DNA from 2 places in the Janthinobacterium sp. GW822-FHT07A03 genome. Region 1 is predicted to be linked to the other one. Evidence: riboswitches for the same ligand, from Rfam matches in the RefSeq annotation. Region 1 holds a riboswitch; the other holds the start of a gene.
What was found. A riboswitch is a leader RNA that binds a small molecule or an ion and turns the genes downstream of it on or off. The one in region 1 is predicted to bind thiamine pyrophosphate.
Positions count from the first base shown of each region.

Region 1 (15,012 bases):
GCGCGCGATGGCGCTGCCGGCGATGGCCAGGGCGGCCATCATGACGCTTGCTGTGACGGTTGTTTTGAATAAAGTACGCATCGTTAGTCTCCAATGGTTTTTTTTGATCGGGTCACGAACAGTTTATATACCAAGGCAAGACCAGCGGTGCTGCGCGGCGTCACGGATGACGCCGCGCAATCCTTCCAAACTTGCCTTATGCGCTGGCTAGTTTAGCAAACTGTTCGCGCAGTTTTTCAATTGTCGCCGAAAAACTGAGCAAACGCTCGTTTTCTTGCGCAACGATGGCGGCCGGGGCACGCGCGACGAAGCTTTCATTGCCTAATTTACTATTTACTTTGGCAATTTCTGCTTCGATACGGGCGATTTCCTTGCCCAGGCGCTCGCGTTCGGCCGCCACGTCGATTTCCACTTTCAGCATCAGCTTGGTGGTGCCGACGATGGCAACGGCCGCTGGCGAGTCCGGCAGCGCGTCGACGATCTGCACTTCGGCCAGCTTGCCCAGCGACTGGATGTACGGTGCGTACGAGGCCAGCGCTTCTTTCTCGCTGGCATTGCCCGCTTCGACGATCAGCGGCACGCGCACGGAAGGCGAAATCTGCATCTCGCCGCGCAGGTTGCGCGTCGCATCCGTCAAGGCCTTCAGCTGCTGCATCCACGCTTCGGCCGATTCGTCGATCTTGTCGGTGTTGGCGATCGGATATGGCTGCATCATGATGGACACGCCCTTGGGCTCACCGTCGGCCTTCGGCAGCTTGCCGGCCAGCGGCGCAACGCTTTGCCACAGCGCTTCCGTGACGAAGGGGATGATCGGATGGGCCAGGCGCAGCACTACTTCCAGCACGCGCAGCAGGGTGTGGCGGGTGGCGCGTTGCTGGCCTTCCGTGCCCTGTTGCACTTGCACCTTGGCTACTTCCAAGTACCAGTCGCAATACTCGTCCCAGACGAATTTGTAGATGGTGGCGGCGATATTGTCAAAACGGAAGTCTTCGAAGCCCTTGGCCACGTCCAGTTCCGCTTTTTGCAGCAAGGAAATGATCCACTTGTCGGCCTGCGACAGGTCGGCGTCGTTCGCCGTGCAATCCTTGCCTTCCGTATTCATCATGACGAAACGCGTGGCGTTCCACATCTTGTTGCAGAAGTTGCGGTAGCCTTCGCAGCGGCCCAGGTCGAAGTTGATGTTGCGGCCCAGCGAGGCATAGCTGGCCATGGTGAAGCGCACGGCATCCGTGCCGTAGGCGGAAATGCCTTCCGGGAATTCCTTGCGCGTCGCCTTGGTGATCTTTTCCGCGTCGCGCGGGTTCATCAGGCCCGTGGTGCGCTTGACGATCAGGCCTTCCAGGTCGATGCCGTCGATCAGGTCGATCGGATCCAAGGTGTTGCCCTTCGACTTGGACATCTTCTGCCCCGTCGAATCGCGCACCAGGCCGTGCACGTAGACGGTTTCAAACGGCACCTTGCCCGTGAAGTGCGCCGTCATCATGACCATGCGCGCGACCCAGAAGAAGATGATGTCGAAACCCGTCACCAGCACGGACGAGGGCAGGAAAGCCTTCATGTCCGGGGTGTCTTCCGGCCAGCCCATGGTCGAGAACGGCACCAGGGCGGACGAGAACCACGTGTCGAGCACGTCGTCGTCGCGTTTCAATGGGCCCGTGCTGCCGGCGGCCAGGGCTTTTGCTTCCGCTTCGGCTTGCGTTTTCGCAACAAAGATATTGCCCGCGTCGTCGTACCACGCGGGGATTTGATGGCCCCACCACAGCTGGCGCGAGATGCACCAGTCCTGGATGTTGTTGAGCCACTGGTTGTAGGTGGTGCTCCAGTTTTCCGGCACGAACTTGATTTCGCCATTGGCGACCTTGTCCAGCGCCGTCTCGGCGATCGATTTGCCTGGGAAGAAGGTGCCTTCCGGGGCCGGTTTGCTCATGGCGACGAACCACTGGTCCGTCAGCATCGGCTCGATGACGACGCCGGTGCGGTCGCCGCGCGGCACCATCAATTTATGCGGCTTGACCTGTTCCAGCAAGCCTTGCGCGTCGAGGTCGGCGACGATCTGCTTGCGCGCGGCGAAGCGGTCCATGCCGCGGTAGGCTTCCGGCGCGTCGTCGGTGATCTTCGCGTCCAGGGTCAGGATGACGATCTGCGCCAGTTTGTGGCGCTGGCCCACGGCGTAATCGTTCATGTCGTGCGCGGGGGTGATCTTCACGCAACCGGTGCCGAATTCCTTGTCGACGTATTCGTCGGCGATGATGGGGATTTCGCGGTCCGTCAGCGGCAGTTTGAGCATCTTGCCCACCAGTGCCGTGTAGCGCTCGTCCGTCGGATCGACGGCCACGGCCACGTCGCCCAGCATGGTTTCAGGACGGGTGGTGGCCACCGTCAGGAAACCGCTGCCGTCGGCCAGCGGGTATTTGATGTACCACATGGAACCGTCTTCTTCTTCCGACACCACTTCCAGGTCGGACACGGCCGTGCCCAGCACGGGGTCCCAGTTGACGAGGCGCTTGCCGCGGTAGATCAGGCCTTGCTCGAACAGGCGGACGAAGACGTCGGTGACGACTTTCGAGCGCGGTTCATCCATCGTGAAGTATTCGCGCTGCCAGTCGGCCGAGGCGCCCAGGCGGCGCATTTGCCCGGTGATGATGGAACCGGATTTTTCTTTCCATTCCCACACTTTTTCCACGAATTTCTCGCGGCCCAGGTCATGGCGCGAAATCTTTTGCGCGTCCAGCTGGCGTTGCACGACGATTTGCGTGGCGATGCCCGCGTGGTCGGTGCCGGGAATCCAGGCCGTGTTGTGGCCCAGCATGCGGTGGTAGCGGGTCAGGCCATCCATGATGGTCTGGTTGAACGCATGGCCCATGTGCAGGGTGCCGGTGACGTTCGGCGGCGGCAACTGGATGCTGAAGGAAGGTTTTCCGGCATCGAGGGTGGCGGTAAAGTAACCGCGCTGTTCCCACTCGGTGCGCCAGAATTGTTCAATGTCGGCGGGCTCGAAAGACTTGGCTAATTCCATGATTTGGCGTGTGATTGGCAAAAGGAACCATTATAGATGACGCGGCAACGCCTGCAGCGTGGCAAGCGGTCTTTTTCAGTGTTTTGGCGGCTTTGCGGGCCGTTTGGCCGCAACAGAACGGAGATAAGCGCGCTGCCGATGTTATAATGCCGGCCTCGGCGCCTCCTGCCCCATCCTTGCGGACGGCGCCAGCAGACGCGGTTGCATTAAAGTTTCATATCCAGCACTCGTCCGCGTCTCACGGCCAGCGCATCAGCGATGCCAGCCACCTTCAGCGCGTCCCCTGCGGGCCGGGCGCCTGAGCCACGCGCACCGCCAGCGGTGCACCATTCACGGCGGACCACCGCGCGCCATCGTCTCTATGGGCCGCGCCGCCACAGCTTAGCCAGGATCTGTTGTCCGGCGCGTCGTCTTTTGATACGGCATACCCCGCTTGGCGCCTTGCCGCCTGCGGCCTTGCCGTGGCCGCCGCTTTCCTGGTTTCGCTTTTACGAGGAAATCATCATGAAAAAAATCGCCATCGTTGCCGGCCTTGCCACCACCCTCGGCGCCATGCCTGCCGCCCACGCCCAGTCGTCCGTTGAAGTGTATGGCCTGATGGACGCGGGCCTGGTGCAGGAAGGCGGCGTCAGCAAGCTCACCAGTGGCGTCTCGGCCGGTTCGCGCCTGGGGCTGCGCGGCACGGAGTCGCTGGGCGACGGCTGGCAAGCCGTGTTCATCCTGGAAGCGGGCGTCCTGAGCGACACGGGCCGCTCGGACCAGGCGGGGCAATTGTTCGGCCGCCAGGCCTTTGTCGGCCTCAACAGCCCGCTGGGCATGCTGACCGTGGGCCGCCAGTACAACCTGCAAAGCCAGGCGCTGACCGACGTGGCCGACCCGTTCGAGGGCGGCCTGGCCGGCGCGGCGACCAACCTGGCCGGCTATTCGGCCACGCGCATCGACAATACCGTGCGCTACATCTCGCCCGAGCTGCGCGGCGTGACGGCCACCGTCATGTATGGCGCCGGCGAACACACGGGTGTTGCGGCAGATCAACGTTCGCTGGGCCTGGCATTGGGCTATGTCAACGGTCCCCTGACCCTGCGCCTGGCGCGCCAGAGCCGTGCCGGCGAGCCGGGCAAGGCCAACGTGAACAACACTATCCTGGCCGGCAACTACAACTTCGGCGTGGCCACGGCGTTTGCCGGCTATGGCCGCAACACGGGCGACGGCAGCAGCATGTTCTTCGCGGAAAACCCGTATGGCGCGGCCCAGGCGCCGGCCCAGTCGAGCGACAGCCGCGATGCCATCGTCGGCGTCTCCGTGCCGCTCGGTGCGACGACCTTGCTGGCCTCGTATGTGCACAAGGATGACCGCGATAGCGCCAACCGCGATGCGCAGCAGCTGGCCATCGGCGCCACGTACGCCTTGTCCAAGCGCAGCAAGGTGTATCTTGCCTACGCGCATATCCGCAACCGCAACGACGCCGCCTACATGGTGGGCAACGCCACGGAAGTGGGCACGGGCAACCGCGCGTTCAACATCGGCTTGCGCCACGCGTTTTAACGCATGGTCAAACCATCGCCAAGGCAGGCAACATGCTGCCTTGGCGTAATAATTCTTCAAAGGCGGGCGCGGCCAGGGGGCGGCTGAACAGATAGCCCTGCATCTGGTCGCAGCCGTGCTGGCGCAGGAAGGCCAGCTGCTGGTCCGTTTCCACGCCTTCGGCGATGACGTCCAGGCGCAGGCTGTGCGCCAGCGCGATGATGGCTTGCACGATGGCCGCGTCGTCGTCGCTGTGCGTGAGGTCGCTGACGAAGGATTTGTCGATTTTTAATACGTCGATGGGGAAGCGGCGCAGGTGCGCCAGGCTCGAATAACCGGTGCCGAAGTCGTCGATCGACAGCTGCAAGCCCAGTGCCTTGAGCTTGCCCATGGTGGCGATCGCCTGTTCCACATCCTGCATCATCATGCTTTCCGTCAATTCCAGCTCGAGGAAACGCGCTTCCAGGCCCGTCACGGCGAGTATTTCCCGCACCGATTGCAGCAAGCCGCTTTGCCGGAATTGCCGCGCAGACAAATTGACGGCCAGCCGCAAACCGCCCAGTCCCTCCCGCTGCCAGGCCCGCGCTTGCGCGCACGCCGTCTGCAGCACCCAGGCGCCGATGGGCACGATCAAACCCATTTCCTCGGCCAGGTGGATGAATTCGCCGGGCGCGATGGCGCCCAGGGTGGGGTGGCGCCAGCGCAGCAGCGCTTCCATGCCCACCACCTTGCCGCTGTCGAGCTCCACTTGCGGCTGGTACACGAGGTGGAACTGGCCACGCTCGAGCGCATGGCGCAACTCGCTTTCCAGGTTCAACCGCGCCAGCATGCTGGCATTCATGGCCGGCGCGTAGCTTTGCCAGTGGTTGCGGCCCTGTTCCTTGGCGCGGTACATGGCGATGTCGGCATGCTTGATCAGGGTTTCAGCGCTGTCGCCATCGTCGGGATAGCTGGCCACGCCCATGCTGCACGTGAGAAAGAATTCATGGCCGCCCACCAGCAGCGGCTGCGCCACGGCGTCCAGCACGCGCTGCAGGATGAGCTGGCCCGGGTCGCTGTTGGCGTGTTGCGGCAGCAGCAGGACGAACTCGTCGCCGCCCAGGCGCGCCACCGTATCGACTTCGCGCGTGGCGGCGCGCAGGCGGTCGGCGATCAGTTTCAGCAAGGTGTCGCCCGCGTCGTGGCCCAGGGTGTCGTTGACGAACTTGAAACGGTCGAGGTCGATGAAGACCACCCACAGGGGCAGGGTGCTGCGGCGCGCCACGGCCATCGCCTGTTCCAGCCGCTCGCGCAGCAATAAACGGTTGGCCAGGCCCGTGAGGATATCGTGGCGCGACTGGAATTCCAGTTCCTGCTCGAAGCGCATGACGGTGCTGATGTCGTATTGCGCTACGACAAAGTGGCTGACGGGGCCATCGCCATCGTCGCGCACGGGCGCCACGAACAGCTCGCTCCAGTACGTGCTGCCATCCTTGCGGAAATTGCGCACGATGGCCTTGCCTTCGCGCTGTTCGCTCAAGGCCACGCTGATCGCATGCATGTCCTGGCGCGCATGCTCCGGCCCCTGCAAGTCTTCCAGGCGCTGGCCGATGACCTCGCCGGCGGCATAGCCGGTGATGCGCTCGAAGGCGGGATTGACGTATTCGATCAGGTAGCCGGGCGCGTCGGCGCTGCACAGGATGATGGCATTGGCCGAGACTTCGATGATGCGTTCGCGCAAGCGCAGCGATTTTTCATTGCGCATGCGCGCGGCGATGTCCTCGGACAGGCGCAAATTGGCAAACTGCAAGGCTGCCGTGCGTTCTCCCGTGATGCGGGCAATCACGGAATTGCGCGACACCAGCTGGTACACATACGCCGTGGCCAGCAGGCTTGACAACATTCCACCCAGCAACACGTACAGCGAGCCGCGGCGGTTCGCATCGAGGGTCAGTCCATGCGCGGGCAGCATGGCGGCACTCAGCGAATGGCCGCTGGCATGGTGCTGCCACAGCAGCCTGGCGCTTTCCGCTTCGATCTGACGCGCCGAGACATAGCACAGGGCCGTCAGGCACAGCCCGACGGCCAGGGTCAGCAGCGCCGAGGTGGAGACGGAGATGGAGATGCGCTTGAAGAATGATTGCATGATGAGTCCCGTGGCAGCACCGGTGCCGATCCATGATCAGGCAGGCCGGGCAGTGACTGACTGTAGGGCGGCAGGCGCCGCAGGGTCCGTTCGGTACCGAACGGACGTTGATGCCAACAAGAAATATAGTCGGGTCACCGTGCAAGCAGTGTGTTACGCTGCACACCATGGCGACCCTCGTTCGGACGCCTTTCATCTACCCCCTAGCTGACGACTGGAAACCAGGAAAACTGCCCATGTCGAGTCCGCATGCCCAGCTGCACAACCCGAATCAAAACCATTTGCTCGCCGCCATGCTCGACGCCGATTTCGCGCGCCTGGCTCCCCATCTGGAGCAAGTCTCCATGCTGCTCGGCGACGTGATCTACGATTCTGGCGACAAGCTCCAGCATGTGTATTTCCCCACCACGGCCATCGTTTCCATCCATTACCTGCTGGAAAACGGCGGTTCGTCCGAAATTGCCGGCGTCGGCAACGAGGGCATCGTGGGCGTGTCGCTGTTCATGGGCGGCAACTCGACACCGAGCCGCGCCGTCGTGCAGACGGGCGGTGTCGGCTACCGGCTCAAGGCGCACCTGCTGATGGAAGAGTTCGACCGCGCGGGCCCCGTCATGCGCTTGCTGCTGCGCTATACGCAAGCCCTGATCACGCAAATGTCGCAAACGGCCGTGTGCAACCGCCACCATACGGTGGAGCAACAACTGTGCCGCTGGCTGCTGCTGACCATGGACCGCCTGCCGAACCGCGAGCTGACCATGACGCAGGAACTGATCGCCAACATGCTGGGCGTGCGCCGCGAAGGCGTGACGGAAGCGGCGGGGCGATTGCAAGCGCGCGGCCTCATCAGTTACCGGCGCGGCCATATCACGGTGCAGGACCGCGCCGGCCTCGAAGGCCAGGTGTGCGAATGCTATGGCGTCGTCAAGAAGGAATTTACGCGCCTGCTGTCGGACGTGCGCCAGCGCCAAGGCCGCTAGGCGCCGCATTTCCCGTTTTCTTTATTGTTGTCATAGCCCAGGCTACCCATGTACTCAGTTGAAAATAACCCTACTCGCGCCCCTTCGCGCTGGCCCATGGCATTGGCATTCGCGTTCAGCGCCCTCGTATTGGTGGTCATCGGCGTGCTGGCCTGGCGCGCGCAGCCTTTTGATGCGGCGATCCTGATCGAGGCCCTGGTATGCCTGCTGTTGCTGATGCTGGTGGCGCTGTACCGGCGCACGGCGGCGGCCAGCCTGCCGCGCCAGCTGCTCAAGGCGGGCGCCTTGCAGGATGCGATTTTCAACAGCGCGAACTTCTCGTGCATCGCCACCGATGCGCAGGGCGTGATCCAGATCTTCAACGTGGGCGCCGAACGCATGCTCGGCTATGCAGCGGGCGACGTGGTGGACAAGCTGACGCCGGCCGGTATTTCCGATGCGCAAGAAATCGTCACCCGCGCGGCGGCCCTCAGCGCCGAACTCGACACGGTCATCACGCCGGGCGTGGAAGCGCTCGTGTTCAAGGCCACGCGCGGCATCGAAGACATCTATGAGCTGACCTACATCCGCAAGGATGGCAGCCGTTTTCCCGCCATCGTTTCCGTGACGGCCCTGCGCGACGCGCAGAGCAAGGTCATCGGCTATCTGCTGATCGGCACCGACAACACGGTGCGCAAGCAGGTCGAGGCGGAACAGGCACAGCTGGACCAGCGCCTGCGCGAACAGCAGGCCTACACGCGCTCGCTGGTCGAAACCAACAATGCCGAGCTGAAGAAGGCGCGCCAGGTGGCGGAAAAGGCCAACCGCGCCAAGTCCGAATTCCTGTCGAGCATGAGCCATGAATTGCGCACGCCCCTGAACGCCGTGCTGGGTTTCGCCCAGCTGATGGCGTCCGATGTGCCGCCGCCGAGCCCGCCCCAGCAGCGCTCGATCGAGCAAATCCTCAAGGGCGGCTGGTACCTGTTGCGCTTGATCAATGAAATCCTCGACCTGGCCATGATCGAATCGGGCAAGGTCACCCTGTCGCAGGAAGCGATGTCGCTGCTCGACGTGCTGCAGGATTGCCAGGCCATGATCGCGCCGCAGGCGGAAAAGCGCGGCATCCGCATGCATTTCCCCCGCTGCGGCAAGGCCTTTTATGTGCATGCGGACCGCACGCGCGTAAAACAGGTGATGATCAACCTGCTGTCGAACGCCATCAAGTACAACCAGGGCGGCGGCGCCGTCACCGTCGAATGCAGCGGGCATGGCGAACGCGTGCGCGTGAGCGTGCGCGACAGCGGCGCCGGTCTCGACGCGGCCCAGGTGGCGCAGCTGTTCCAGCCTTTCAACCGCCTGGGACAGGAAAACAGCACGGAAGAGGGCACGGGCATCGGCCTCGTTGTCACCAAGCAACTGGTCGAATTGATGGGCGGCACCATCGGCGTCGACAGCGCCGTCGGCGTGGGCACCACGTTCTGGTTCGAGCTGGCCGCCAGCAGCGCGCCGGCACTGGTGCTGGGCGACGGCGACGCGCTGCCGCAGGTGCAGGAACCGCAGGAAAGCCTGCGCACCTTGCTGTACGTGGAAGACAATCCCGCCAACCTGGCGCTGGTGGAGCAATTGATCGCCCGCCGCAGCGACTTGAAACTGCTGACGGCCATCGATGCGCACCTGGGCATTGACCTGGCGCGCACCTACCAGCCGGACGTGATCTTGATGGATATCAACCTGCCTGGCATCAGCGGCTATGGCGCGCTGCATATCCTGCACGACGATCCCCTCACCAGCCACATTCCCGTCATGGCCCTGTCGGCCAACGCCGTGCCGCGCGACATCGAAAAAGGCTTGCAAGCGGGCTTCTTCCGCTATCTGACCAAGCCGATCAAGGTCGTCGAATTCATGGACGCGCTCGACGTGGCCCTGCACCATGCAGCCGCGCACGGCCTGGCCGACGACACTCACGCAATACGCTAATTCAGCACTCAATTTTAGGAATACCGCCATGCTTCAAGCCACCGAGATCCTGAACGCCAGCATCCTCATCGTCGATGACCAGGAGGCGAACGTCATGCTGCTGGAACAGGTGCTGCGCAATGCCGGCTACACGCGCATCACGTCCACCATGGACCCGCAAGCCGTGCGCGCGCTGCACCAGCAGCACCGCTACGACCTGATCCTGCTCGACTTGCAGATGCCGGAAATGGATGGTTTCGAAGTCATGGAAGGCTTGCGCGACATCGAGGCGGGCAGCTACCTGCCCGTGCTGGTGATCACGGCCCAGCCCGGCCACAAGCTGCGCGCCCTGCAGGCGGGCGCCAAGGATTTCGTCAGCAAGCCCTTCGACCTGGTGGAAGTCAAGACGCGCATCCACAACATGCTGGAAGTGCGCTTGCTGTACCAGAAGCTGGCGGAATACAACAAGTCGCTGGAACAGATGGTGGAAGACCGCACGGCGGAGCTGCGCGAAAGCGAAGCGCGCTTCCAGCGCTTCACGGAACTGTCGTCCGACTGGTACTGGGAGCAGGATGCGCAGGGCAATTTGACGCGCTTTTCCGGCCCCGTGGCTGAAATGCTGGGCATCGGCAGCGAGGAAGAGCCGCAGCGCTGGAACGCCACCGAGCGCGCCTTGCTCGACGCCAAGATCGCCGCGCGCGAACCGTTCCTCGATTTCATCTACAGCCGCACCAACCTCGACGGCAGCACGCAATACCTGCAGGTCAGCGGCGAACCGATGTTCGACAATGGCAGCCGCTTCATCGGCTACCGCGGCATCGGCCTCGATGTCACGGAGCGCTTGCGGGGAGCGTGATTTATACTTGGCGTTATTGATATTGACCAGGAAAAATCATGACTGACAAATCTCCCTCCTACTGGTTCCCCGCCAAGACCTATGGCTGGGGCTGGGGCTTGCCCATCACCTGGCAGGGCTGGCTGGTGTTCCTGGCCGCGCTGGCGCTGTTCGCCTGCGGCGCCTTCCTGTTCCCGCCGCAAACCATGCTCGTCGGCTATATCGTCTATGAAGTGGCCATCGTTGCCGTGCTCATTTTTATCTGCCAGCTGAAGGGCGAACCGACCGCCTGGCGCTGGGGCAAGAAGAAATAAGCGCGACGCCGTCTGCTGCATTGCAGCAGATGCGCAAAGACGACACCTGCAAGAAATCATCTGGCCACGCGGCGCGAACCGCGTATAATTGGCTCGCTGCCGCAAGGCGGCAAACGCTAGGGGTCCTGCCTTTCGCTGTGGAAACACAGTGCAAGCGCGGGTGAGAAATACCCTCCGAACCTGATCTGGATAATGCCAGCGAAGGGAAGCTTTAGGATGAACGCACCCCGCCTTTCCGCGTGCGTAATTCCGAACCTCCTTAGCTGGCTCCAGGCTTAAAAATAGTCTAGCCAAGGAGCCAAAATGAACGCCAACCCGAAATTCCTCTCCGCCACCGCCACGGTCGACGAAGCCGCCATCGCGCCGCTGCCCAATTCGCGCAAGATCTACGTCGAAGGCAGCCGCCCCGACATCCGCGTACCCATGCGCGAGATCGGCCAGTCCGACACGGAAGCGTCGTTCGGCGGCGAAAAGAATCCGCCCATCTACGTCTACGACACCTCCGGTCCCTACACGGACCCGGACGTGCAGATCGACATCCGCTCCGGCCTCGATACGCCGCGCCTGCCGTGGATCATGGAGCGGGCCGACACGGAAGAATTGCCCGGCCCCACCTCCGACTACGGCATCGCCCGCCTGGCGGACCCGAAACTGGCCGAGCTGCGTTTCAATCTGCACCGCAAGCCGCGCCGCGCCATTGCCGGCAAGAACGTCACGCAAATGCATTACGCGCGCCAAGGCATCATCACGCCGGAAATGGAATTCGTCGCCATCCGCGAAAACATGCGCCGCCAGGAGTATTTGCGCGAACTCAAGGCTTCCGGCCCCATGGGCGAACGCCTGGCCGACCTGATGGGCCGCCAGCACCCGGGCCAGTCCTTCGGCGCCAGCATCCCGGCCGAGATCACGCCGGAATTCGTGCGCGAGGAAATCGCCCGCGGCCGCGCCATCATTCCCGCCAACATCAACCACCCGGAAGTGGAACCGATGATCATCGGCCGCAATTTCCTGGTGAAAATTAACGCGAACATCGGCAATTCCGCCGTCACCTCGTCGATCGGCGAGGAAGTGGAAAAGATGACCTGGGCCATCCGCTGGGGCGGCGACAACGTGATGGACTTGTCCACCGGCAAGCATATCCACGAAACGCGCGAATGGATCGTGCGCAACAGCCCCGTACCGATTGGCACCGTGCCCATCTACCAGGCGCTGGAAAAGGTCAACGGCAAGGCCGAGGATCTGACTTGGGAAATCTTCCGCGACACCCTCATCGAGCAGGCGGAGCAGGGCGTCGACTACTTCACCATCCACGCGGGCGTGCTGCTGCGCTACGTGCCGATGACGGCCAAGCGCCTGACGGGCATCGTTTCGCGCGGCGGCTCCATCATGGCCAAATGGTGCCTGGCGCACCACCAGGAATCGTTCCTGTACGCGCATTTCGAAGAAATCTGCGAAATCATGAAGGCGTATGACGTGTCGTTCTCGCTGGGCGACGGCTTGCGCCCCGGCTCCATCTACGACGCCAATGACGAAGCGCAACTGGGCGAACTGAAAACCCTGGGCGAACTGACGCAGATCGCCTGGAAGCACGACGTGCAGGTGATGATCGAAGGCCCGGGCCACGTGCCCATGCAACTCATTAAAGAAAACATGGACTTGCAGCTGGAACAGTGCGGCGAAGCGCCGTTCTACACCCTGGGGCCGCTGACCACCGACATCGCGCCCGGCTACGACCACATCACCTCGGGCATCGGCGCGGCCATGATAGGCTGGTACGGCACGGCCATGCTGTGCTACGTGACGCCGAAGGAACACCTGGGCTTGCCCAACAAGGCGGACGTCAAGGACGGCATCATCACCTACAAGATCGCGGCGCATGCGGCCGACCTGGCGAAAGGCCATCCGGGCGCGCAGATCCGCGACAACGCGCTGTCGAAAGCCCGCTTCGAATTCCGCTGGGACGACCAGTTCAACATCGGCCTGGACCCGGACAAGGCGCGCGAATTCCACGATGAAACCTTGCCCAAGGATTCGGCCAAGGTGGCGCATTTCTGCTCCATGTGCGGCCCCCATTTCTGTTCCATGAAGATCACGCAGGAAGTGCGCGAATACGCGGCCGGCATGGGCATCGCGGAAAACAAGGCGCTCCAGCAGGGCATGGAAATCAAGGCCATCGAGTTCATCAAGAACGGCGCCGAGCTGTACCGCAAGGTCTGAAGGAGAGCGTGATGCCTGCATTGATATCCATCACGCTCAACGGCGCGCCGCACCAGGTGCCGCCGGGGCAAACCCTCGATCAACTGATCGCCGCGCTGTCGCTGGAAAACCAGGCGCTGGCGCTGGCCGTCAACCGCAATGTCGTGCCGCGCAAGGCGTGGCCGGGACAGGTCTTGCAGGTGCAAGACCAAGTGGAAATTGTACGCGCCATCGGCGGTGGCTGAAAACGTCCAAGCAAACCTACTGCGCGTCGCGCTTTGCGGCCTGCGATGCTCACCGTGCTCTAGCACGGTTGCGCGTCTCGGCCACAAATCATCGCCGCTCGCTACGGTTTTCTTCGGACGTTTAAAAACTTAAGGAAAAGCACATGAATACCGCAACACATGACGACCTGCTGACCATCGCAGGCAAGCAATATCAATCGCGCTTGCTGGTGGGCAGCGGCAAGTACAAGGATTTGCCGCAGACGCGCGAGGCGACGGACGCTGCCGAGGCGCAGATCATCACGGTGGCCATCCGCAGGGTCAACATTGGCCAGGACCCGAACGCGCCCAGCCTGCTCGACTTCGTGCCGCCGGACCAGTACACGATACTCCCGAACACGGCCGGCTGCTACAACGCGAAAGACGCCGTGTACACCCTGCAGCTGGCGCGCGAGCTGCTGGGCGGGCGCAATCTGGTCAAGCTAGAAGTGCTGGGCGATGAAAAGACCCTGTTTCCGCACATGCCGGAAACCTTGATCGCGGCCGAAGCGCTGGTCAAGGATGGTTTTGACGTGATGGTCTACTGCAGCGATGACCCCATCCAGGCGAAGATTCTGGAAGACATCGGCTGCGTGGCCGTCATGCCGCTGGCCTCCTTGATCGGCTCGGGCATGGGCATCCTGAATCCGTGGAATTTGTCCTTGATCATCGACCAGGCGAAAGTCCCCGTGCTGGTGGACGCGGGCGTGGGCACGGCGTCGGACGCAGCGATTGCCATGGAACTCGGCTGCGATGGCGTGCTGATGAACACGGCCATTGCCGGCGCGCGCGACCCCGTGCGCATGGCGCGTGCCATGAAGCTGGCCGTGCGGGCCGGGCGCGAAGCGTTTCTGGCGGGACGCATGCCGCGCAAATTTGTCGCTTCCCCATCGTCGCCGATGGCGGGCCGCCTGGCGTGATGGTGCCGATGCACCGCACCGTGCTGGTGTTTGCCGGCGTCGACCCGTCGGGCGGCGCCGGCATTGCCGCCGATATTGTCGCGATTGCGGCGCAGGGCGCGCATGCCTTGCCCGTGATCACGGCGCTGACGGTGCAGGACAATGACCGCGTGTTTGCTGTCGAGCCTGTGGCGCCGGAGTTGCTGCGCCGGCAGGCGCTGGCGCTGATCGACAAGATCGCCATCGATGCCGTGAAAATCGGCATCCCGGGCAGCGCCGCGAATGCGGCCGTCATCGCGCAACTGATCGCGCAATTGCGGCTGGCCCGCCCAGGATTGCCCGTCGTGCTCGATCCCGTGCTGGCCAGCGGCCATGGGGACGTGCTCAGCCGGGACGATGCCGTGCTGGCGCTGGCGCCCTTGTTGCCGATGACTACCGTGATCGTACCGAACGGGCCGGAAGCGGCGGCCCTCGGCGGCGAGGCAAACTTGCTTGTGCAAGGCTGCCGGAACGTGCTGGTGACGGGCGGCCACGGCGAGGGCGAGACGGTCATCAACCGCTGGTTCGATAGCGTCGGCGGCGAGCGCGAATGGCGCTGGCCGCGCTTGTCCGGCGAGTTTCACGGCAGCGGCTGCACCCTGGCCTCCGCCATCGCGGCGCGCCTGGCACTGGGACAGGCATTGCCTGAAGCGCTTGATCTGGCGCAAAGCTATTGCCATGCGGCCCTGGCCGGCGCGTATGTGATTGCGCCAGGTCAACTCATGCCGCAACGATTCATTCAATAAGGAAACATCATGCGTGGACTGTATCTGGTGACCCCGAACTGGGACGACACCGACCGCCTGCTCGACGTGAGCGAACAAGCCTTGCAGGAAGGCGTGGCCCTGCTGCAATATCGCCACAAGAGTGCCGACGCACAGCAGCGGCG
Region 1 is NZ_JBXAKW010000010.1:100,679-115,690, forward strand. Features, by position in the region: gene AC1RJW_RS25290 (DUF2147 domain-containing protein) at 1-81, opposite strand, end outside; gene AC1RJW_RS25295 (valine--tRNA ligase) at 197-3,016, opposite strand; gene AC1RJW_RS25300 (porin) at 3,521-4,561, shown strand; gene AC1RJW_RS25305 (putative bifunctional diguanylate cyclase/phosphodiesterase) at 4,569-6,665, opposite strand; gene AC1RJW_RS25310 (Crp/Fnr family transcriptional regulator) at 6,902-7,642, shown strand; gene AC1RJW_RS25315 (hybrid sensor histidine kinase/response regulator) at 7,739-9,598, shown strand; gene AC1RJW_RS25320 (response regulator) at 9,627-10,433, shown strand; gene AC1RJW_RS25325 (hypothetical protein) at 10,472-10,726, shown strand; TPP riboswitch at 10,835-10,950, shown strand; gene thiC (phosphomethylpyrimidine synthase ThiC) at 11,030-12,943, shown strand; gene thiS (sulfur carrier protein ThiS) at 12,964-13,167, shown strand; gene AC1RJW_RS25340 (thiazole synthase) at 13,311-14,105, shown strand; gene thiD (bifunctional hydroxymethylpyrimidine kinase/phosphomethylpyrimidine kinase) at 14,105-14,869, shown strand; gene thiE (thiamine phosphate synthase) at 14,879-15,012, shown strand, end outside.

Region 2 (15,012 bases), on a different contig from region 1:
GGCCATCGGGACGTTCGCGCGGCGCATCGTCGCGGTGGATGCCTTGCGACACTTCGACCAGCTGGGCGTCGCGCCCCGGCTGCGGCGCCAGCGCCCGCGCCACCGTGATGCGCTCGGCCTTGCCGCTGCCGAGAATGGCGCGCACGGCCGCACTATCGATGCCGTAGTGCACGCCCTTGCCCCACAGGTCGGCCACCAGCTCGTCAAATTCGCGCCGGGCCGGCACCTGGCCATCCGCGTCGGGAAGCAAGGCTTCAAAGTAAAACTCGGCGCTGTCGCCGCGGATCTTGACCTGTTTATACAGGGCGCGGCGCGGGGGCGGGAATGGCGCCGCGCGGGCGGCGATGCGCAGCAAGGCGTCGCCCTTGGGCGCGGCGCGGGGCGTGGGGGCATGGAACAGGGTCAGCAGGAACAAACCGTAATCGAGGCCGGCCAGCAGCTGCCCCGCCTGGAACAGCTGGTCGACGGCGGCGCGCAGCTGCGCGGGCGCCAGCGACAGGTCGAGGCACACGCCCTCGTCGCGCTGGACGAGGCCATGCGGCAGGCCGCCTGCGGGCACCGCATCAGGAACGGGCGTGTCGTCGTCGCTCACCACTTGCCTCCCCCAGCAACACATTCAGAGAATTGTCTCAGTGCACTAGAACAATATCACGGGGCGTGGCGCTGTGCCTGACTGGGCAACAATGCGGGCGGCCAGATGCCAACAGGGCCATGTCTTGCGAGATGGCCCTGTGGGATGGGAGGGTGCGATGCCTAGCGGCGCGGCGGGTTGGAGTAAATGTCCTGGCCCACTTCGTTGATCTGGCGGCGCAGGTCGCGGCGCTCGTCGGGCGTCATGCGGCCCGTGCGGCGCGAAGCGTCGGCGCCTTCGTTGGCGCGGCGCTGCTCTTCGGCGCGCGTGTCGAAACTGCGTGCGTCACGCTGTTCGCGCAGTCGCGTATCATTGCTATTGCTGCGCTGTACCTGTTCGTACCGCTGGGCCTGCATTTGCTGCTGGTCGTCACGGCGTGGCGGCGGCTGGTTTTGCGCCAGCGCCAGGCTGGCGGCCAACACGGAACAAACGGCAAATGCGGACAGCACAGTCGTACGTGCGGCGATAGCTGCGCTGGGAGCGGCGTGAATTTTTTTAGTAAAGATATTCATTGAGTTCCTCTTCCGCAATGCCGTATAAACTTAAAGCTGATTTCCACTGTGGCCCCAGTGTATGATGCTTTACACGGTGCAGTAAGAGTAATTGGGTAAAGTTTGTAACACTTTGTAATGGGTCGCCACAGCCCCTTGCCGACGCCGCGCGAGGCGTTACTATAGCAACTAATATAAGATAACACGACACCCTAAATGACCACAACCTCCACTACCGGCAGCAATACAACAACGCAATCGATCCACGGCCACCAGGCAAAGATCATGGTGGTCGATGACGATGTGCGCCTGCGCGACCTGCTGCGGCGCTACCTGACCGAACAGGGCTTCAATGTCTTCACGGCAGAGAGCGCGACGGCCATGAACAAGCTGTGGCTGCGCGAACGCTACGACCTGCTGGTGCTCGACCTGATGCTGCCCGGCGAAGACGGCCTGTCGATCTGCCGCCGCCTGCGCGGCGCGGGCGACCAGACGCCGATCATCATGCTGACGGCCAAGGGCGAGGACGTGGACCGCATCGTGGGCCTGGAAATGGGTGCCGACGACTACCTGCCGAAGCCGTTCAACCCGCGCGAGCTGGTGGCCCGCATCGGCGCCGTGCTGCGCCGCAAGGGTCCCGATGAAATCCCGGGCGCGCCGTCGGAAACGCCGCAAACCTTCGAATTCGGCGACTTCGTGCTGGACCTGGGCACGCGTACGCTGAAAAAGAATGGCGAAACGGTGCCCCTGACCACGGGCGAGTTTTCCGTGCTGAAAGTGTTTGCCCGCCATGCGCGCCAGCCGCTGTCGCGCGAGAAACTCATGGAACTGGCACGCGGACGCGAATACGAAGTGTTCGACCGCAGCCTGGACGTGCAGATTTCGCGCCTGCGCAAGCTGATCGAACCCGATCCGTCGAGCCCGCTGTTCATCCAGACCGTGTGGGGCCTCGGCTACGTCTTCATTCCGGACGGACAGCCGCGCTGATCGCTGGCGAGGCATGATGAAGCTTGTTCCCGATATCAGCCTGGCGCGGCTGAAAAGCGGCCTGTTCTGGCGCACCTTTTTGCTGCTCGGCACCTTGACCACGGTCAGCATGATCACCTGGATCGGCATGATTTCCGTCATCCAGCGCGAGCCGCAGGCGCAGCAGATTTCCGCCCAGATCATTTCCGTCGTCACCATCACGCATGCGGCCCTGACGCACTCGGCGCCCGAGCTGCGCCGCGAGCTGCTGTTCGACCTCGTCAGCAATGAAGGCATCCGCATCTTCTCGCTGGAAGAGGACGACCGCATCGAGCCGCCGCCCGACAATTACCTGATGCCCGAGATCGAGGCGCAGGTGAAAGCCAAGCTGGGCAAGGACACGCGCTTTTCCGCGCGCGTCAACGGCGTGGCCGGCTTCTGGGTCAGCTTCAAGATCGACGACGACGAATACTGGCTGATGCTGGACCGCGAGCGCCTGCGCGGCCTGACGGGCTTCCAGTGGCTGGGTTGGGCCAGCCTGGTATCGCTGCTGTCCCTGCTGGGCGCGGCCATCATTTCCAGCCTGATCAATCTGCCGCTGTCGCGCCTGACGGCGGCCGCGCGCGACATCGCCAAGGGCAAGCAGCCGGCGCCGCTGCCGGAAAAGGGCCCGATCGAGATCATCGAGGCGAACCGCAGCTTCAACCAGATGGTTGATGATCTGAAACAGGTGGAATCGGACCGCGCCGTGATTTTGGCCGGCATTTCGCACGACTTGCGCACGCCGCTGGCGCGCATGCAGCTGGAAGTGGAAATGGCCAACCTGTCGGACGAGGCGCGCGAGGGCATCCAGTCCGATATCGGACAGATGGACGCCATCATCGGCCAGTTCCTCGACTACGCCAAGCCGACGGAAGCGTCGAGCTTTACCGATGTCGACCTGAGCGGCTTGCTCAACGACATGACACGCGAGGCGATGCGCCTGCCGGACGTGAAGCTCAACGCCACCATCGCCGATGGCGCGCACGCGATGGGCAACCCCACCGACTTGCGCCGCGTGCTGAACAACCTGATCGAGAATGCGCGCCGCTATGGCAAGACGCCGGGCAGCGACGTGACGGAAATCGACATCGCCTGCCACGTGCGCACCAGCCACGGGGCGAAAAAGGTCATCATCGAAGTGCAGGACCATGGCACGGGCGTGCCGGCGGAAAAGATCGAGCAATTGATGAAACCGTTCACCCGCCTCGACACGGCGCGCGGGCAAGCCAACGGCGCCGGCCTGGGCCTGGCCATCGTCGACCGCGTGCTGCTGCGCCACGGCGCCGAATTGCAGGTGCGCAACCGCGAAGGCGGCGGACTGGCGTTTCAGATCAGCTTGCCGGCGGCTTAAGCGGGCTAAGCGGCGGAAACGAACGGCACGGGCGTGCCGTTCCCTGCTGTTCAAACCGACGCCTGCTCCGGCGTCAGCAATTTATTCATCAGCAATTCCGTCGCCCCGTAACCGTACAGGGAATCGCTTTCCATGCCCGGCGTATCGAAGGGAATCGATTCCTCGCGGTTCAGCTTGGCAGGATCGGCGTCCGCATAGCTGGCGCGCCAGGCGCGCTGCAGGGATTCATTGCGGCGGATAAAGGCCGGCATGGGCCAGGCATCACGCTCCCAGTGGAGGCTGTCGCCCAGCAGGGGCCAGCGCTCGTTGAGCAGGGCCATGTCGCCCGTGCGCAGGCGGCGCACGGCCTGTTCCGGCCGCAAGCCTTCCAGCTCTTCCAGTGTGGGCAAAGTGTCGCGCTTCGGCCCGAACATATACGCCAGCATGATGCGCCCGGCAGGCGCCCTGCGCGCCACCACGCCGACGGCATAACCGCCGCCCGGCAGGGGCACGGCAAACCAGCTGCCTTCTCGGTATGGTAATGATTTCATTTCTGCAAACTCCCCCAAAATCGTGTTCGGGGCACAGTCTACGCGAAGCAAAGGCCATGTGGCGCATGGTACGCCACAACAACAAACCAATAGTTACAATATTTTCTCGTCATAGTGATACTGGGCAACAATCGGCCCCGCCTTGAACAGCGCTTCCTTCATGGCCGTATCCAGGCGCGCGTCGCGGCGGCGCATCCATTCGAGCAGCATGGCCGCTTCCTTGCGGCTGGTGTCGCCCGCATGCGCCAGCACGCGGCGCAGTTCGGGGTCGGTGCACGCCTCGAAACGCTGGCTGTTCAAGTCCAGCGCCTGCAGCGCGGCGATGGTGGCGCCGATGGCGCGGTGCATGTCGAGCGCGGTGGCCGGCAAGCCGGATTCTTCCAGTGGGACGGTGGTCATGCGCATTCCTTTTCGCGTGGTGGTGACATCGGCTGCATTCTCCACCGCGCGGACGAAAAGCTCAAGCGTCCACGACACGATTCCACCCGTTCGGCCATAATCATGGCTCGGCAACAGCCTCAACCTCGGCAGCGGGAGCCCCATGTTCAATTTCGATTTCTACAATCCGACGCAAATCCTCTTCGGCCAGGGGCAGATCGCCGCCATCGCCGGCCTGATCCCGCCCCAGGCGCGGGTCCTGATGACCTACGGCGGCGGCAGCATCAAGCAGAACGGCGTCTACGATGAAGTCAGGGCGGCGCTGGCCGGCCACACGGTGCTGGAATTTGCCGGCATCGAACCGAATCCCAGCTATGAAACCCTGATGCAGGCCGTGGCCATGGTGAAAAGCGAGCGCATCGATTTCCTGCTGGCCGTCGGCGGCGGCTCCGTGGTCGATGGCACCAAGTTCATCGCCGCCGCCGCCCTGCACGAGGGCGAGGCGTGGGACATCCTGGCGAAGGGCGGCAAGATCGTCGAAGCCGCCCTGCCCTTCGGCACCGTTTTGACGTTACCGGCCACGGGTTCCGAAATGAATGGCTCGGCCGTGATCACGCGCAAGGCCACGCAGGAAAAGCGCTCGTTCATGAGCCGCAAGGTGTATCCTAAATTTTCCGTGCTGGACCCGTCGAAGACGTTCACCTTGCCGCTGCGCCAGGTGGGCAATGGCGTCGTCGATGCGTTTGCGCATGTGATGGAGCAGTATCTGACCTATCCCGTGAACGCGTCCGTGCAGGACCGCTTCGCCGAAGGCATTTTATTGACCCTGATCGAGGAAGGCCCGAAAGCCCTGTCGCACCCGGACGACTACGACGTGCGCGCCAACGTGATGTGGAGCGCCACCCTGGCCTTGAACGGCCTGATCGGCGTGGGCGTGCCGCAGGACTGGTCCACGCATGCCATCGGCCACGAATTGACGGCCCTGTATGAACTTGATCATGCGCAGACGCTGGCCATCATCCTGCCCAGCATGTTGCGCGTGCGCAAGCAGGCCAAGCGCGCCAAGCTGCTGCAATACGCGGCCCGCGTGTGGGGCCTCGATGGCGGCGACGAAGACGGCCGCATCGAGGCTGCCATCGCGCGCACGGAATTCTTCTTCCGCCACATGGGCGTCAAGACGCGCCTGGCCGATTACGGCCTGAACCATGCCAGCGTGGACGCCGTCGTGTCCGCCCTGGAAGCGCACGGCATGACGGCGCTGGGCGAACAGCGCGACATCACGCCCGCCGTCAGCCGCAAGGTGCTGGAACTGAGTCTGTAGATTTCGTCGACACTGTTGTAAAACGGTCGGCCAGGGGGGACAGCCGGCCGTGCTTCATGCTAAGCTGTCATTTCGCTAGGGGTCCTGGAGCAGTCATCCGGGTGAGAGATACCCTTCGTACCTGATCTGGATAATGCCAGCGAAGGAAAGCGCAAAGTACCTCCCTCCTTTGATAGCTCCTGCGTTGGCGCCAGCCGAACAAGCAGCCTGCCGTGCTCTTTCCCGAGACGGCTTGAACCACGAGCAATCTATGTCCACACCGAATTTATCCGTTTCCGTCCTGACACTGGCCATCCTGCACGCGTTTGCCGCGCCTGCCTTCGCCGCGAATGACACCACCGAAGCCGCCGACCCGCAGGCGCAAAGCATGGCCGAAGTCGTCGTCACGGCCAGCAAGGCGCCGGCCGCCAAGCGCGCCTCCGTGGGCGGTTTCAGCGATGCGCCGCTGCTGCAGACGCCCGCGTCCGTCACCGTCATTTCGCAGAAAGACATGCAGGACTTGCAGATCCGCAATCTCAGCGATGCCGTCAAGCTCGACGCCAGCATCAACGATGCCTACAACGCCGTCGGCTATGCGGAACAGTTTACGATCCGCGGCTTCAAGCTCGACAACAATTCCAGCTACCGCAAGGATGGCGTGGCCATTCCTGGCGACACGCAAATTCCGCTGGAAAACAAGGAACGCATCGAAGTGCTGAAAGGCCTGGCCGGCTTGCAGGCAGGCGTGGCCGCGCCGGGCGGCGTGATCGACTTCATCGTCAAGCGCCCCACCGCCGCACCGCTGCGCACCGTGACCGTGGAAACGCGCGAGCGGGGCACCCTGTACGGCGCCGTCGACCTGGGCGGCCGCCTGGAGGACACGCGCTTCGGCTACCGCGTCAACGTGGCGGCCGAGCGCCTGCGCTCCTACATCAAGGGCGCCGACGGCAACCGCAAGTTCATTTCCGGCGCCTTCGACTGGCAGATTTCGCCGCAAGCGCTGCTGCAGCTCGACGCCGACTACCAGGACAAGGCGCAGGCCACGGCGCCCGGTTTCCAGCTGCTGAACAATAAAACCTTGCCAACCGGCATCAGCGCCGACGCCATGCTCAACCTGCAGCCGTGGACGCGCCCCGTGGAAACCGTCACCAGCAATATCGGCCTGCGCTTCCAGTACGCCTTCAATGACGACTGGCACGCCACCCTGTCGGCCAACCAGCACTCGTTCAAGCGCGACGACTACACGGCCTTCCCGTACGGCTGCAGCGGACAGGACCTGTACCCCGGCTTCTGCGGCAATGGCGATTACGACGTGTATGACTACCGCAGCCTGGGCGAGACGAAAAAACCGCTGAGCGCGCAAGCCATGATCCAGGGCAAGTTCGCCACCGGTTCCCTGCGCCATGACTTCACGGCCGGCGTCTCGACCTTCCGCCGCAAGGACCGCGCCGGCCTGTACGTGTACGACTGGGTGGGCGTGAGCAACATCTACCAGCCGCAGATCGTCGGCACGTCGCCCGGCGTCACGGGCCCCGTGCGCCTGGTGCGCAAGGATACGGAAAACTCCGTCTTCGTGCAGGATATCGTCAGCCTGGCGCCGAACTGGAAACTGCATGGCGGCTTGCGCCATATCAATGTCGATGGCTACCAGTATGTGCTGAAGGCCGACACGGAAATCCGCGCCAAGCACGATTTCCTGCTGCCGAATGTATCGCTCGTCTATACCCCGCTCGACAATGTGTCCGTGTATGCGGCCTATTCGCAGGGCATGGAACATGGCGGCACGGCCGACCGCAAGGCGATGAATGCCAATGAAGAACTGTCACCGAGCCGCTCGAAGCAGATCGAATTCGGTGCCAAGATGGATGTGACGCCGGACTTCATGCTGGCGGCCAGCCTGTTCCAGATCCGCAAGGGCCTGGAATTCCAGAACACGGCCGGCTACTTCGTGCGCGAAGGCCAGGCCCAGCACCGCGGCCTGGAATTGTCGGCCCAGGGCAAGGCATCGTCCAGCCTGAGCCTGGGCGCCTCCGTGACGGCCCTGAACAGCCAGCAGTCGGGCACGGGCAATGCGGACCTCGACGGCAAGCGCGTACCCAACGTGCCCGCCTTCAAGGCGGCCGTGCATGCGGACTATGCCGTGCAACAGGTGGCGGGCCTGAGCGTGAATGGCAGCTGGGAATATGCGGGCAAGAAAGCGTTTGAGTACAACAACACAACCTTCGTGCCGTCGTACCACGTGTTCAACCTGGGCGCCGCTTACGCCACGCGCATCGCCGGCACGCGCGCCGTGCTGCGCGCCGCCGTCAACAACGTGGCCGACAAGTTCTACTGGCGCGACGTGACGCCGGAATCGGACGGTTACCTGTATCCGGGCGCCAGCCGCACCTTTAAAGTCTCGGCGCAGTTCGACTTTTAAACACCTAACCAAACCTACTGCGCGTCGCGATTTGCGGCTTCCGATGCTCACTGTGCATTCGCACAGCTCCGCTTCTCGGCCACAACTCGCTGCCGCTCGCTACGGTTTTGTTAGGCGTTGTAGGGAAAGGAAATGGCAGGCGCCCCAGCAAGCGCCTGCCGCAGCAAAGGCGCCGCCTGTTCCAGGCGCGCTTCCAGGCTGTCGTGCAGCACGTGGTAGGCGATGCCGCGCGCGTCGAGCTCGTCGAGCAGGTAGCGGTAGATCAGCTGGCGCACGGCTTCGGACTCGCGCTGCAAGCCATCGGCCACCCAGGGGCTGTCGGGCGCCGTCACCAGGGTCAAATCGTAGTGCGCGGCATCGGCCAGCGCCGCCAGCGGGGCATCGGCGCCGTGAAAGTAATGGCGGCTGTAGACCACCGTCATCACGGGCGTGGTGTCGCAAAACAGGAAGTGACGCGCTTGCGCGGCAGCGGCCGCTTCGCGTTCGATTTGCGTTCGCGCAATGCCATACTGGTCGCTGGCAACGGGCACCCTGCCCTGCGTTTCGACGAATTCACGCAAGTACTCGGGCACCCAGACGGTGCCGTAGCGCTCGGCCAGGGCGGCCGCCAGGGTCGACTTGCCCGACGATTCCGCGCCCAGGATCGCCACGCGCACGCAGTGTTCCATCACTTGAGGACCATGGCGCCAGGCGCGGCCGGAGCCGACTTTTTCCATGCCAGCAAGCCGATGACAGCCATCACCACGAAGAAGGCGTACAGCACGGCCGTCAGGGTCAGGCCCTTGTGCACATACAGCCACACATACAGCACGTCGACGACGATCCAGGCGATCCAGTTTTCCAGCTTCTTGCGCGACAGCAGGAACTGCCCCACCAGGCTGCCTGCAGTGAGGAAACCATCCGCATGGGGCACGTCCGTGTCCGTCGTCGTCAGCAGCCAGGCGATGAGCAGGAAACCCACCAGCCAGCCAGCGGCACAGGCCAGCCAGCCGCGTCCATCGAGGCGCGTGACGGGCAGGGTCTTGCCGCCGCTGGCCGGGTGCAGCCACTGGTACCAGCCCCAGAACGAGACGCTGATGAACAGCAGTTGCAAGGCCATGTCGCCATACAGGCGCGATTCGAAAAACACGAAACCGTAGGCGGCCGAGGAAATGATGGCGAACAGCCACGCCCAGTGATTCTGGCGGATGTTCAGCGCAACGGTTGTCAGTGCCAGGACAAAGGAAATCAGTTCAAGCGGCGTGGTGGCAAAACCCAGCAGGAGAAGCGTATCGTTCATGGGAATCGTGATGAGGCTGGTGGTGCAGTATGCAATACCGGCCATGAATAAGCAAGATTGCCCTTGCCGTCCGCCCCCTCCCCGTCTCAGGCGAAGCCTGCCCTGGCCGCGCGCGCCAGCGAATGCCGCACGATCAGCTTGTGAAACGGCCGGATCAGCAGGATGTAGGCACGCCCCACCCGGTTATGGCAATGCACGACGCTGGAGACGGTGACGCTGCCATGGCGCCCCGCGTCGCGGTTGCGCAGCACGGACAGGCGGAAATCGAGGTGGCTGTCATCCTCGCCCAGGATGATCTCGTCGTCGCTGACGGCATAGATGCGGAAGATGCCGATGCGCTTGCCGGGCCGCGCTTCCATCTGTTTTGCCGTCCGGATGCCGAAACGCGCCACGATGGCGTCGCGCACCAGCATCAGCTTGCGCACCCAGCCCGGCTGCTTGCCCAGCAGCTGGCGCGCCAGGCTCTGCATGTCCATCTGGCGCGCCTGCGCGGTGGGCAAATCGACGGCATACGCGTCGGCCAGGTTGCTGCCGGGATACAAGGGGGCGATGCTGGCGCCTGGCGGCAAGTCCACGGTGCGGACGGCAATGTTCATCTCATGCATGTGCTCTCCATGTTTTCAGTGATAACATGCCCATCATACACGACAATGTGAACAGCGATAACATGCGATGACAACAGCAATGACCACTTACCATCACGGCAACCTGCGCGACACCCTGGTCGCCGCCACCATCGCGCAACTGGCGCAGCAGCACGACGCCGCCCTGTCGCTGCGCGAACTGGCGCGCACGGTGGGCGTCTCGGTCGCCGCCGTGTACCGCCACTTCCCCAGCAAGGAAGCCCTGCTGGCCGAGGTGGCGGCGGCCGGCTTCGCCAGCCTGATACAGAAATGGGAAACGCAGCTGCCGCCGCCGGGCAGCTTGCCCGCCGAACAGCGCTTTCAATTGCTGGGCCAGCAATACATCGAATTCGCCCTGGCCGCGCCAGCCCACTACCGGCTGATGTTCGAACACCAGGACGTGCGCCAGTTCCCCGCTCTGCAGGAGGCGGCGCAAGCGTGCTTTCAGTATGTGCTGCAGACGGCAGGCGCGGCCGTGCGCGAAGCGGGCCTCGATCCGCGCTGGGACAAGGCCGCCGCCAGCGCCGGCTGGTCGCTGGGCCACGGCTACGTGATGCTGCTGCTGAGCGGCCGCCTGGCCATGGCGGACGGCGGCGATGCGCTGTCGCCGGCCATGGTGCCGCGCTTTTTTCAATTGCCGGTGGAGGCGCTGCGGCAAGCGCATCAGCAAGCGGAAGAAAAGCCGTTATGACTGCAGAAATGGACATTGCCAGAGGAGACGACTGATAATGCAGGAAATGCAGGATCCCATGGACTCATCTACTGTCCCGGGCACCGAGGGCTATGCAGAAAACGCAGGGCAGCTCATTGCACGATACGACAACGTTACATTCCTTGATAAATACCGGCCCGTCAGTCATCTCTTGCCGACGATATCAAGCGCCGTGCTCGACATCGGCGCCGGGACAGGCGGCGACGCGGCGTGGCTTGCAAGCTCAGGCCACAAAGTGACCGCGCTTGAGCCCGTTGCAGCCTTCCGCGAGGCGGGCATGAAGGCACATGCCCTGGCCAACATAGAATGGGTGAACGACAGCCTCCCCGCTCTTTCCACGCTAGGAGCGCGTCCTGCCAAGTATGACCTTATTGTCGTCGCGGCCGTCTGGATGCATCTGGCAACGGAAGAAAGGATCGAGGCGATGGACAATATCAGCAAGTTGCTCAAGCCCGGCGCCATACTCGTCATGTCCCTGAGGCATGGCCCAGCCCCTGAAGGCCGTCGCATCTTTGATGTCTCTGCCAATGAAACAATAAACCTCGCGATGCAATATCAGCTCAAATTGATGTTGAGTACGCAGGCGCCATCCGTTCAGCAGCAGAATCGCCAGGCGGGGGTAAGCTGGTCCTGGATTGTCTTTGAGAAATGATTCGAGCTGAAGCAGCGTGCGCCAGGGCGTTGACAAGGCGCGCATTCAGCCGAGGCTAGCCGTTATTTTTTTGAAACACCATTATTTATGCATGACATATCGATAGATACGCTCTCCGTAATCGCCAGGCAATGCCTTGCCGTCACCTGCCTGCAACGCTTTTGCCGGCGCTTTGATATGGATCATCCCGCCCTGTCCGCCTTCGCCGCTCACGTGTGGAAACTGGCGCAAGTTGCACCTGGGGATTTTGCGGCCTGGGAACGGGGCTTTGCGTCCCTGGCTGTGACGGGCATGGGCGATCCCTGGCCGGACGAGGTAAGCATGGCCATGCCCGGGCACCTGCTGGGCACGCTGGAAGCACTGGTGCAGCATGTGCTGGAAACGAGCGCCTGTACCTGGCATGGCGATGACCTTGCGGCAAGCCGGCGCCAGCTGGAAGCCGTGCTGGCCATCTGCGTGCGGCATGACGTGGCCGTGCCGCGGCTGGAGCACTACGTGCAGCACGATGCGGCGCTGCGCGGCGGCTGGGGGCCGGCGCTCACGGACGAAGAAGTCAGGGCCTGGCAAGCCCTGATATAGCGCTTACGCCAGAAGGCCTTGGCGCACCTGTTCGAGCAGGCGCTCCTCTTCATCCGTATCGGCATCGATTTGCGTGACCACGGTCCAGAACGGCGCGTACGTCTTGATCTGCTCGAAGGCATGACACGTTTCCAGCCGCACCATGGTTTTCCTGAGGCTGTGCAGATAGCCTTCCTCGATGGCGCAGAGCAGCTCGTCATCGGCGGCGTCGATCAGCTCGCTTAAAGCACCTTCGATCCTTGCATGGCCCTCCTCCCACAATTGCCCGATTTCCGGCACATCGGCTTCCATGCACTCGTTCGACCAGTCAGGAGGATAGTAATCGCGCGCCCTGTTACCGGGATCGGTGTCAAAGCTCAGCGAAATGGACGGGAACGATACGGCGTTGAAGGCAAAAGCTGAAAATGCCTGATCCTTGAAAGCGGACGCGCCCAGCAGCGCCAGTGATGCGCTGGCCAGCCTGAACCAGGTTGCCTCGACGTCGTAGGCTGTTTCAAACGCGTGCCAATCCGGCGGCAAATCGGGAGTCTGGGGCATGGGAACCTGTCGAAAAAGAATAGCGGTGGATAGTGCGCGGAATTATACGTGGCGCAGGCAATGCGGCAGGCCGTGGCGCGGAAAAAAACCGCAGCCGCCTGGAAGCCGGGGCCAGCTCGGATATGCAGATAGAAACTATTTCTTGGTCTGGCCTAGCGATTGATGTTCGAACACCAGGACGTGTACCCGCTCCCCGTCCTGCAGGAAGCGGCGCAAGCGTGCTTACCCTATATGGGCTGCAGACGGCAAGCGCGGCTGTGCGCGAAACGGGCCTCAATCATTGCTGGGACAAGGCCGACCGGCGGCCCCGGATTGTAACTGGGCCACGGCGACGTGATGCTGCTGCTGAGCGGCCGCCAGGCCATGGCGGACGGCGGCGACGAGCTGTCGCCCGCCATGGTGCCGCGCTTTTTTCAGTTGCCGGTGGATACACTGCGGCAGGGGCGACGCCAGTCTCCGACCTAAGAAGAGCGGCACGGACACGCTTGCCTGAACAATCGCGCATACCACCTCCTGCCAGAGTGTTCCAGCCCTTTTCTTGCCCCGCACTCAAAATATGGCCAAACGCATTTAAATATCAATTGATTAATCAAGTCCCTTAGGGCAACATTGCTATGACATTAATTTTGTCAAAATGCGTTTAAATGGCTTCTCCAATTGTAGAAAATTTTATTTCTTAAGGAGTTCTATGCGTAAGTTCGTCTTCCTTACCGCACTGCTTGGCAGCGGTGCCGCCCATGCCGATTGGATACCGGATTTCATCCGTGAAGATAACATTGTCACCGTCAGCATGGGTGGCGGCTCCATTACCTACCGCGAACCGCGTTATGGCGGCAATACTCGCTTGACCGGCGTGACGCAGGACATGCTGAACGTCCAAACTTCACTGCAGCAGCAATTGAATACCTTGATTTCCAAAAAAGTTGCTGAGAAAGGGATTCAATTTGAAAGCGGTTCCCTGACCGGCAATTTGCGCGCCGTGATACAGCCAGATCCATCCGGGGTCGCCTTTGTCAATATCAGCGGCATCAGCTACTCAGCGCGCAATGTCTACTCGGGAACCAGACTGGGTGTTATTAGCTACAAATGCGTGAATACCACGAACATCAATAATATCGAGATTTCCGGGCAATATGGCGCCGTGAACGGCGTCTTGGTGCCAGGCAAATCAAAAATGAGTGCCGATGTCACCACCTCGACAGATTGCGACTCCAATCTTGCCTGGATCTTGCCCGTGTTTGGCTCATTATTTATCAACAAGGCGGAAAATATTATCGATCAGGAAGTCATCAATATTGCATCCGATACCATTAACAATATGAAGGACAAACTGCTCTTCAATCCGGCACAGAATTGGGTTACCGGCTTGAACAGCCTGATCATTCCAGGAGATATCATATCGCAACTGGATGGAACGTCTTTCCCTCTTGGGAATTTTGTCCGTGACAATTATGGCTATTTAATCAGCAATAGCAATATTGTCCTGCAATTTGGCCCCGGCATTTCCGTGCGTCCCAAGATAGGCTGGGGTCCCCCGGGCGGGCGCGCTTTTGCCGCAAATGTGCTGACAATTTCCCTGAATTCACCCGCCGTCGTATTTACAGTCAAGTTAAGTCAGGATGCGCTCGTCAATTGGCAATGGCGTTGCAGCATTGCCAACCCGACAAAATCCTGCCCTGAGCCCTGAGTTCGCTCCCCACGACACAGGCACGATAGATTTCTGGTGAAACAGGATTGGCTGCGCAGTCTTGCAATAAAAAACGCCCGATGCAAAAATTGCATCGGGCGTTTTTGTTGACATCCAACACCATTACCCGCAGGATGTATTTCGCCCTACGGCTCTTCAAGAGCAAGAGCCGGGCGAAGGGCGCTTGGCATGCAGCCGAAGCCGCCCTCTTCCCGTACAGGATACAAGACGGCCTATTACTTTGCCGCTTTCACCGCCTTCGGATACTTGATCGTCATTTCCTGCAGCAAGTTGTCCGCGTGGTCCACTTCCTTCATTACCCACAGCATGTAGCGGATGTCGAGGTGGATGGCGCGCGTGATGGCCGTGTCGAAGTACCAGTCCTTGGTGATCGATTCATATGTCGAATCGAAGTTCAGGCCGATCAGTTCGCCGCGCTTGTTCATCACGGCCGAGCCGGAATTGCCGCCCGTGGTGTCCGCGCTGGTGAGAAAGTTGACGGGCACCGTGCCCAGGGCCGGGTCGCGGAACTGGCCGTAGCGCTTTTCCTTGACGGCGTCGATCAAGCCTTGCGGCGCTTCGAACGGGGCCTTGCCCGTGACTTTCTCGACGATGCCTTCCACGGTCGTGAACGGACCCTTGGTGATGCCGTCGCGCGGCGAGTAAGGCGAGACCGTGCCGTACGTGACGCGCAGGGTCGAGTTGGCGTCAGGATAGACCGGCTTGCCTTGCGATTTCTTCCAGGCAATCACGGCTTGCATGTATTGCGGAATCACGCGCTCCAGGTTGCCGTCGATTTCCTTGCGGCGCTCTTCCAGCGCCAGCTCCACCGGAT
Region 2 is NZ_JBXAKW010000001.1:696,768-711,779, reverse strand. Features, by position in the region: gene AC1RJW_RS03280 (flagellar assembly protein A) at 1-592, opposite strand, end outside; gene AC1RJW_RS03275 (hypothetical protein) at 754-1,143, opposite strand; gene ompR (osmolarity response regulator transcription factor OmpR) at 1,408-2,109, shown strand; gene AC1RJW_RS03265 (sensor histidine kinase) at 2,123-3,481, shown strand; gene AC1RJW_RS03260 (Imm26 family immunity protein) at 3,532-4,011, opposite strand; gene AC1RJW_RS03255 (ferritin family protein) at 4,105-4,410, opposite strand; gene AC1RJW_RS03250 (iron-containing alcohol dehydrogenase) at 4,553-5,710, shown strand; TPP riboswitch at 5,778-5,875, shown strand; gene AC1RJW_RS03245 (TonB-dependent siderophore receptor) at 5,961-8,108, shown strand; gene AC1RJW_RS03240 (AAA family ATPase) at 8,219-8,824, opposite strand; gene pnuC (nicotinamide riboside transporter PnuC) at 8,776-9,387, opposite strand; gene AC1RJW_RS03230 (DUF2867 domain-containing protein) at 9,474-9,992, opposite strand; gene AC1RJW_RS03225 (TetR/AcrR family transcriptional regulator) at 10,072-10,701, shown strand; gene AC1RJW_RS03220 (class I SAM-dependent methyltransferase) at 10,739-11,374, shown strand; gene AC1RJW_RS03215 (hypothetical protein) at 11,552-11,953, shown strand; gene AC1RJW_RS03210 (hypothetical protein) at 11,957-12,490, opposite strand; gene AC1RJW_RS03205 (hypothetical protein) at 12,827-12,955, shown strand; gene AC1RJW_RS03200 (hypothetical protein) at 13,179-14,177, shown strand; gene AC1RJW_RS03195 (S46 family peptidase) at 14,414-15,012, opposite strand, start outside.
Region 2: linked by a shared signal. The riboswitch ahead of AC1RJW_RS03245 (TonB-dependent siderophore receptor) and the one ahead of thiC (phosphomethylpyrimidine synthase ThiC) in region 1 are both predicted to bind thiamine pyrophosphate.